3 regions of the Staphylococcus piscifermentans genome follow, and region 3 is predicted to be linked to each of the others. Evidence: a T-box and tRNA genes for the amino acid it is inferred to sense, from the RefSeq annotation. Region 3 holds a T-box; the other regions hold tRNA genes.

Region 1 (3,290 bases), 370 kb from region 3:
ATTGACGCCGTACCTACAGTGAATTTACGTATAGAATACTTATTGTGAATATTCGGCAAGAAGTCTAGACGTTTGTTATTACGTGATTTCATTGGTGTCCTCCATGTTTTCTAAGTTGTACCACGCTACTTTATTTTATGATAAAGTAAATATTTTTCTATATATAGTCGCACGAAACCATTGTAACAAAGTTTTGAGGTTAAATGTATAGTAACACTTAATTTTCTCTAAAATTTATAATATTTTTAGCTTTAACATTGTCTTTACGCTTTATCTACTCCCAAATTTTGTAAAACTCTTTTTATAAAACTAGATTTATTTTCCAACTTTTAGACAACAAAAAACTGAACCTCAAACAAAGGCTCAGTCTATAACTATTATTGTGATTTATCACTTTGCTTTTTACTTTTATCGGGCGTATAATCTACACCTTTAGTGTAATCTCCAGAAGCATCCCACAACAAGAATTCATGAACTCCATGATCGCGCAAAGCTTGAATTTGTTCGGAAACTTCTTTGGAATCATATTCTTTATAATTCCCCTCACCTAGATAGCTTGCAGTGAAATCTTGCAGCCAAGGACGCGTTTTAGGATGATGCTTTCCAGTTTTTTTCAATACCGCTTCTTCTTTATCCAAATAATTATCTACTGTTTTATACGGTTCTAAGTCAGGGTGTTCAATACCGAAGTCGCCTGGATTCCAGTGAGAAGGATAAATCATCGAAGATATTACATCTACATTCTCAGCAATCTTAGGGAAACTTTGCCCTATACCAGGCGCTTCTTCAACTGTCGCAGAATAACCGAAGACATCCGCAGAAATTTGCGCATCAAGTGGATGGATTTCTTTACGTGCAGTCTTCAAGAAGTTAGAAATCGTATCGACACGTTGCTGCGTATGATTCATATCGTCGCCTTTATAATTGCCATTGGTATATTTCAAATGCTTATCCATATTTTCGAAGCCTTCCGGGAAGCGCACGTAATCAAATTGTACTTCTCTGAAACCTGCTTTAGCCGCTGCCTTCGCTACATCAATATCATAATTCCATACCTGCTTGCTGAACGGATTTAAGAATTTATCCCCACCGTCACTTTCCCAAACTTGACCATTTTGCTCTTTAAAAGACCACTCAGGATGTTCCTCAGCTAAACGTGAATCCTTGAATGTTACTACACGTGCAATCGGATAAATGTTATTCTTCTTCAAAGTTTTCATCAGGTTTTTCAGATTTACCATTTCAGTTGTATTTTTCTGAATCAGCTTATTATCTGAATTTAAATCCATCGTAATATTACCGCTGTCATCTTTAACATCAATAACCATAGCATTCAATTCTGTTTCATTGATAAATTTAATCAATTCATCAAATTTTTCTCCTTGCAATGAACCAGGTGTAACATAAATACCTTTCACACCATCTTTTGGATATTTAATTTTATCTTTTTGCTGTTCGGATTGTTTGTGGTTGGCAGATTGTTTATTGTGTTTATCTTCTGATGTCGAATCATTACTGCCACAAGCAGTCAGAATCAATGTACTCGCTGCTACAACTGTCAACATGCGCTTCATCTTTCCCATCCCCTTATTTTCAGATATAGAGCTATAATATATTTATACATTTTAAGACTGAAAATTATAAACATCTCTATTCTTACTAAGCTTAACGAAATTGTTGAGGGCTAGCAATTAATTTATGAAAAAAATAAAAAAGCACACTGGCCTTCTATATCCAGTGTACTTTATTCAACGGAGAAGAAGGGATTTGAACCCCCGCGAGCCGTTAAGCTCCTGTCGGTTTTCGAGACCGATCCCTTCAGCCGTGCTTGGGTACTTCTCCATGCTCTTGTGACAGTGTTTCATTTTGCAAATTGATGATAATTCAACACCGACAGTCTCTACCTTAAAATTTTTCCATAGAGATTTCAAGGGGGTTGCTTAAATCGGGTAAGAAATAATAAGGAGTGAAATCGATGCAATTTAAACAGTTATTTATCCGTACCTTTAAAGAAAACTTAAACACAAATACTTGGACCACTGCACCCGTCGATACCAGTTGGTACCAGCAATCCTTGCACTTCAACTTATACTACCAACCACCCTACATCTGGTCTGCTATAATAGATTACTTAGGCAAGCGGGCTATTCCAGGCGTAGAAACCGTCCAAGATCACCATTACGCACGTACCGTCTTGCTGCGTCCTCCCTTTTCACATAGAACTGTAAAGGGCTGGCTTCGGGTAAAAGAAAACTTGGAGAGCAACGCACTCACGGTAGAGATGAGTGCAAGTTTAATACCTGAATGGCGTGAAGTTGTCCAGAGATTACGGCATTTATTTGATTTAGACGTTAATCCAGAAATTATCACTACAACTTTAAATGAGCAGTGGGTTACTCAAGGGTTACGTGTACCCGGCGCCTTTAATGGATTTGAATTAGGAGTACGTGCAATCTTAGGTCAACAGATTACCGTTAAAGCAGCCACTACCCTTTCTGGCCGTTTAGTACGTGCATTAGGTACACCCTTTGACACGGGAATCGAAGACTTAGATACATTGTTTCCTATTCCTGAATCATTCGTGCAATTAATGCATAGCGAGATTCCTATTTCAGATATATTAGGTCCCTTAGGCATTACCGGACGGCGTTCCAATACTATAGCTGCTTTAGCTGAGGCTCTTATTGAAGGGCAAATTCACTTGAATCCTTTAGTAAAAGGCGTTGGAGCTGACCTTTCTTCAGCTTCTCACATCGCTCAGATGCAAGCTGCTGAAGCTGAGATGCGACAACTCTTAGCAATCAAAGGCATAGGTGACTGGACGGCACAATATATCGGCATGCGTGCACTGGGTTACACCGACAGTTTTCTAGAAACTGATATCGGTATTAAAAATGCAATGCCGAACTACGACACACCTAAAGCACGATTAACCGCCTCTGAAGCTTGGCGTCCTTTACGCAGTTATGCAGTCGTTAATTTATGGAATATGTAAAATGTAATTGAAATGCCTTATATAGGTTATAGCTAATTAGCGGGGAGAGGGGAAACTGTATAAGCAGCGAGTGCGGGCCTAGACACTTTGACCCCTATCTGTATAGGCGATGAGTGGCAGCTTAGACACTTCGGCCTTGATCTGTATAAGCAGCGAGTGACAGCCTAGACACTTTGACCCCTATCTGTATAAGCAGTGAGTGCGAGCCTATACATTTTTGCCCCAATCTGTATAGGCGATGAGTGGCAGCTTAGACACTTCGGCCCTGATCTGTATAGGCGATGAGTGGCAGCTT
Region 2 (3,290 bases), 110 kb from region 3:
TGATTCAAATCATATTGCGAAACGAGTTGCGGATGCATCAAGACAAGTCCTAGTACTAAACCTAATACTGGATTTCCGCCGAATACACGCATACTGCTCCAACCAATTAATGCGGGCAAGAAAATGAACGCAGTAGTTGCGATGACGTTCACAATATCCGCGAAATCATGAATCTGCGGAAATTGTTCTGTTAGAGGTTTCGGTCCGAATAAATCTTTCATAGTTAAGAGGTTGTATATCCCCATTAACAGACCGGCCGTTACGATGGCTGGTAAGATTGGAATGAAAATATCCCCCAATAATTTAACGAGACGTTGCAGTGGATTCCCTTTCTTAGCTGCCGCTGCTTTGACTTCATCTTTCGAAGCCCCTTCTTTGCCGATATTATCCATGAACTTCTTGTAAACTTCATCGACTGTCCCAGGTCCGATTACAATTTGATATTGATTATCCGCTTTAAATTGTCCTTTAACAAGCGGATTATCACTTAATTTATCCTTATCTACTTTATCGTCGTCCTTCAATACTAAGCGTAATCGTGTCACACAGTGCGTTGCGGTTTCTACGTTTTCAGCGCCTCCGATTGCCTCGACAATCTGTTTGACGTCTTTATCTTTCACAGCCATCCGACTCACTCCCTTTGTTTGATATTTGAGTCTATTGTACTTGTCTAGACAAGTTATGTAAAGGCTTTCATGAAAAATTAATAACTTCTTTACTTAAACTCTTTCTCATTTAACCTAAAAAAGTGACGGAACTGCTGAATTCCGTCACTCTCTCTATCGTACATTTTCAATTGCCTTACGCTCAATAATTTGTATTAAATTACCGCATGTATCATCGAAAATAGCGAATTTAACACCATTTTCATAATCCATCGGCGCCATCGTAAATCCGACACCTTGCTCTTTAAGTCGTTGATATTCTGCTTGTACATCATCCACATCAAACATCGTACAAGGGATTCCTTCTTCTTTCAGCCCTTCTTGATACGCTTGAGCGACACGATGGTTGTTAGGTTCAAGCAACAACTGTGTGCCCTCTGGATTTTCTGGAGAAACTACAGCTATCCATCGATAATCTCCAGCTGGTACATCTGCTTTCTTTTGAAATCCTAATATTTCCGTGTAAAATTTTAATGCTTGGTCCTGATCATCTACAAATATACTTGCGACTTTAATTTCCATGGGGCATAACCTCCGTTGTAAGTTAGTTCTTTCATTCCTTATTTTTTAAAAAAGTAAACTAGAAATACGAGAAATTAAGAGAGATTACTGGAATCTCAAAAAATACAAATTAAAAAGGCAAGCACTCAATAGGAAATTGAATGATTGCCTTTTTATATCTATTAGTCTTGGATTTCATTTATAATGGCGGAGGAAGAGGGATTCGAACCCCCGCGAGCCGTTAAGCTCCTGTCGGTTTTCAAGACCGATCCCTTCAGCCGGACTTGGGTATTCCTCCAATAAGCACAATAAATATCTTATTATACCCCATTATAAAAGTCAATCAATTTTTTAAGTAAATTTTACACAATCCTTGTTGACAAATTCATATTACAGCAAAATAGAGGGACAGATGCCCCTCTATCATTGATTTTTATTAATTTAAAACAAGCTGCTTTTGTAAATATCTGTGAACAGATTTGGCAACACCGCGACCTTCTTTAATCGCCCAAACGACTAAACTTTGACCACGTCTCGCATCGCCTGCTGCAAATATATGCGGTTGGTTAGTCGCATAATCGTGCTCATCCGCTACAATTTTGTTTCGCTCTGTGCGTAAGTCGAACGTATTCGGCACGGTATTTTCAGTGCCTGTAAATCCAATCGCTAGTAGAATTAAATCTGCAGGCCAATGTTTTTCGGTATCGTCAATTCGTGTACTGCCATCCGGCATTTTTCTCAAAGTTTGCGTATAAACACCTCGAACATTGCCGATACGATCTACATCATAACGCATGGTTTGCGCGCCATAAGCACGAGGTTCGTAACCGAAACGTTCTTCCGCTTCTTTATGTGCATAATCCATTTTAAATACAGGCATAGACAATGGCCAATAAGGATTACCTTGAATTTCATAACGCTCAGGCAGCTTTGTACGATAATTGAACTGTACTACTGTTTTACAATTCTCACGCAAAGCAGTCGCAACGCAATCGGCACCGGTATCACCCGAACCAATTACAATTACATTTTTCCCTTCGGCGCTGATTTCTGCATTTTCTGGTTTTAATTCTCCATTTGCAATTTGCGTTTGCTCTGTTAAATAATCCATAGCAAAGTGTATGCCATATCCCATGCGTCCCTCTAATGGAAGGTCTCTTGCTTGTTGAGAACCTGTACACACTATGATGGCATCATTTTCAGATTCAAGCGTCTCTTTAGAGATGTCTTTTCCAACTTCTGTATCCGTGACAAAATGGATACCTGCTTCCTCCATCAATCGAATACGACGACGGACCACATCTTTATCTAATTTCATATTCGGAATGCCGTACATCAACAAACCGCCTGCTTCGTGCGCACGTTCATAAACGGTCACTTCATATCCCTTTGCATTCAATTCATCAGCTGCAGTCAATCCTGCAGGACCGCTTCCTATAATAGCTACGCGTTGCCCTAAACGCTGTGCCGGCACTCTCGGTTGAACCCAGCCATTTTTAAATGCTTCGTCAACGATAGTACGCTCAATTCCTTTAATCGCGACCGGATCACGATTAATATTCATCACACAAGCTTGTTCACACGGAGCCGGACAAACACGTCCGGTAAAATCCGGAAAGTTATTAGTTTCTGCTAAACGTTCGTAGGCCGCTTTATAGTCTTGATGAAAGACAAGATCATTCCATTCTGGTATATAATTCCCAATCGGACAGCCTACTGTATCACGTTCAACCTGTTGACCTGCTTGGCAAAAAGGAGTTCCACAATCCATACATCTCGCACCCTGCATGCTCGCATCTTCTTTTGAAAAACATTGTTGAAATGCTGCATGACTCGTTAAACGTTCTGCTAACGAAAGTTCCGGTAGTGCTTGTCTGTCATACTTCATAAATCCTTTAAATTCTCCCATTTGAAAACACTCCTTCCTTTCCGTTAATAAACAACTGAAAATGGTTCCTCTGATGTTGTCACTTCAGTGCTGGAATCGTAAAATGCATTTAAAACTGCTTTGTCATTGTCTTCAGCTAAACGTTGATGCATTTCCAACTTATGCATCATAAGCTTATAATCTTTAGGAATTACTTTTACTACATGGTCAGCAATATTATTAAAATCAGCTAAAAC
Region 3 (3,290 bases):
TTTACATCAGCAAGATAAGATTTCAATCTCATCTGAGGCGATGGAACGTGTTAAGAAGAGTCGTGCTATTGTAGAAGATATTATTAAAAATAAAGAAACAATCTATGGCATTACTACAGGATTCGGTTTATTCAGTGATGTCTTAATTGATCCGGACCAATATAATCAGCTTCAAGTAAACTTAATTCGTTCACATGCGTGCGGGACAGGCGATCCCTTCTCACATGATGTTTCACTAGTGATGATGATTTTACGTTTAAATACAATGTTAAAAGGACATTCAGGTGTAACGACTGATTTGGTAGAGCAATTGACTTATTTCATTAATGAACGTATTATCCCGATTATTCCGCAACAAGGTTCATTAGGCGCGTCTGGCGATTTAGCACCTCTTTCCCATCTAGCTTTAGCATTAATCGGCGAAGGTAAAGTCTATTATCAACAAGAAGAACGTGAGAGTAGCGAGGTACTTGAAGAATTAGGACGTCAACCTTTACAATTGTCTGCTAAAGAGGGACTGGCATTAATCAATGGTACACAAGCTATGACAGCACAAGGCGTAATCAGCTGGATTGAAGCGGAAGCCTTAGCTTATCAAGCAGAGTGGATTGCTGCTTTAACACATCAAGCGTTGAATGGAATCACAGATGCCTACCGTCCTGAAGTACATGACGTACGTAACTTCCCTGAACAAAGCGCAGTGGCAGATCGTATGTTGTATTGGTTAGAAGATTCTAATTTAACTACTAGACAAGGTGAAATCCGTGTACAAGATGCTTATACTTTGCGTTGTATTCCTCAAGTACATGGTGCCAGCTTCGAAACCTTGAACTTTGTAAAAAAACAATTAGAACGTGAAATGAATGCGGCTAATGACAATCCGCTGATTTTCCATGAAGACGATGAGACGCTCGTCATCTCAGGAGGCAATTTCCACGGTCAGCCTGTCGCTTATGCCTTAGACTTTTTAAAGGTAGCCGTAAGTGAATTGGGTAATATTGCGGAACGACGCTTAGAACGTTTGGTAAATCCGCAATTAAATGGTGACTTGCCTGCCTTCTTGAGTCCGGAACCAGGATTGCAAAGTGGGGCAATGATTATGCAATATGCAGCAGCAAGTTTAGTTTCTGAAAATAAAACGCTTGCACATCCTGCAAGTGTAGACTCTATACCTTCTTCAGCCAATCAAGAAGACCACGTATCGATGGGAACAATTGCTTCACGTCATGGTTACCAGATTGTAGATAATACAAGACGCGTATTGGCTATTGAATTAATTATTGCTTTGCAAGCTGTAGAGTTGAAAGGTATCGATAAGTTGTCTCCACGAACACGTGAAAAATATGAAACCTTACGTAATATTACGCCAGCGATTACTCAAGACCGTCAATTCCACAAAGATATTACACAAGTTTCGCGCTATTTGCAGCAAAGTGCTTATGCAGATATTGAATTTAAATAACAAGAATTTTTATTGAATTCTGAAAAAGTTGAAAATACTTATTGCAAAATATAATGACGTTTGCTATAGTGAACTTAAGTTCATAAGACATTGTTCGCAGGACAAGTAATCCTGATATTTGATTTCAGAGAGCTTATGGTGAGTGTGAATAAGCAATCAATATTTGTGACGAATCTACCTGCATATTAAAGGAACAACCGGTAATAACCGTTATTTTAGCGAGAGTGCAGTCCGAGTATTTATAACTTGTACTGTTAAATAGGGTGGCAACACGTAATACCACGTCCCTTGTAGGGGCGTGGTATTTTTTTATTGTTTTGCCTCCTTAATAGATTTACATTACTCAAAAAATTGGTAGATATATTGGAAAGGATGACAGCATTATGTTAGATATCAAATTATTCAGAAATGAACCAGATCACTTAAAAGAAAAAGTAAAATTACGTGGTATGGATCCGCAAGTAGTAGACGAAGTTTTAGAATTAGATAATAAACGTCGTGAATTAATTGGCAAAGCAGAAGAAATGAAAGCTAAAAGAAACAAAGTCAGTGACGAAATTGCTGAGAAGAAACGTAATAAAGAAAATGCTGATGATGTTATTGCTGAAATGAGAAAATTAGGCGACGACATTAAAGAAGTGGATACTGAATTAAATAAAGTAGATGAAAAATTAAAATACAGATTATCTACAATACCTAACATTATGAATGATGATGTACCTGAAGGCGATTCTGATGAAGAAAATATCGAAGTGAAAAAATGGGGTACGCCTCGTCAATTCGACTTTGAAGCGAAAGCACACTGGGACTTAGTAGAAGAATTAGGAATGGCCAACTTTGACCGTGCTGCTCGCGTATCAGGTGCGCGTTTTGTCTTCTTAACAAATGAAGGTGCACAATTAGAACGTGCATTAATGAACTACATGCTTACTAAGCACACAACACAACATGGTTATACTGAAATGATGGTACCTCAATTAGTAAATGCAAACTCTATGTATGGTACAGGTCAATTACCTAAATTTGAAGAAGACTTGTTCAAAGTGGAAAAAGAAGGCTTGTACATGATTCCGACAGCAGAGGTTCCGCTTACTAACTACTACCGCGAAGAAGTCTTGTCTGCAGATCAATTGCCAGGCAAGTTCACTGCACAGTCAGCTTGCTTCAGAAGTGAAGCGGGTTCAGCCGGACGTGACACACGTGGCTTAATTCGCTTGCACCAATTCGACAAAGTTGAGTTGGTACGTTTTGAAAAACCTGAAGATTCTTGGGATGCATTAGAACAGTTAACAAGCAACGCAGAAGCTATCTTAGAAGAACTAGAACTACCATATCGTCGTGTAATTCTTTGTACTGGCGACCTTGGATTCAGTTCAAGTAAAACTTATGACTTAGAAGTTTGGCTTCCAAGTTATGAAGATTACAAAGAAATCAGCTCATGCTCTAACATGACAGATTTCCAAGCACGCCGTGCAAATATCCGCTTCAAACGCGATAAAGATTCTAAACCAGAATTAGTTCATACATTGAACGGAAGTGGTTTAGCAGTCGGACGTACATTCGCGGCGATTGTAGAGAACTACCAAAATGCGGATGGTTCAATTACAATTCCTGAAGCATTAGTTCCATTCATGGGCGGAAAAACAAAAATCGGCCCAGCAACAAAATAAATGGGATCATCGAGTAGTTGGAATAACGAATTAAGATGATCCAACCTCGTTCCAATATATATTTTACCTACCACTTTGAGTGCTGCACCTACCAATGCAGCACTCATCTTTTTTATTTCCCAATCTTTTATTTCCCAAAAAGCATATTAAAATACCGA

Evidence for each region. A T-box is a leader RNA that pairs with one kind of tRNA and senses whether it is charged. The one in region 3 lies ahead of serS (serine--tRNA ligase), so its partner is inferred to be a tRNA-Ser.
Region 1: it has a tRNA-Ser gene. The T-box ahead of serS (serine--tRNA ligase) is inferred to sense a tRNA for this amino acid. The anticodon was not compared.
Region 2: it has a tRNA-Ser gene. The T-box ahead of serS (serine--tRNA ligase) is inferred to sense a tRNA for this amino acid. The anticodon was not compared.

What each region holds. Positions count from the first base shown of each region.
Region 1 covers NZ_LT906447.1:387,390-390,679, reverse strand. Annotated here, with positions in the region: gene CKV71_RS01630 (G5 domain-containing protein) at 1-92, opposite strand, end outside; gene CKV71_RS01625 (putative glycoside hydrolase) at 378-1,583, opposite strand; tRNA gene CKV71_RS01620 (tRNA-Ser) at 1,753-1,842, opposite strand; gene CKV71_RS01615 (AlkA N-terminal domain-containing protein) at 1,976-2,995, shown strand.
Region 2 covers NZ_LT906447.1:2,512,221-2,515,510, forward strand. Annotated here, with positions in the region: gene treP (PTS system trehalose-specific EIIBC component) at 1-626, opposite strand, end outside; gene CKV71_RS11835 (VOC family protein) at 780-1,187, opposite strand; tRNA gene CKV71_RS11840 (tRNA-Ser) at 1,372-1,464, opposite strand; gene CKV71_RS11845 (glutamate synthase subunit beta) at 1,603-3,075, opposite strand; gene gltB (glutamate synthase large subunit) at 3,099-3,290, opposite strand, start outside.
Region 3 covers NZ_LT906447.1:12,724-16,013, forward strand. Annotated here, with positions in the region: gene hutH (histidine ammonia-lyase) at 1-1,462, shown strand, start outside; T-box leader at 1,548-1,754, shown strand; gene serS (serine--tRNA ligase) at 1,846-3,132, shown strand.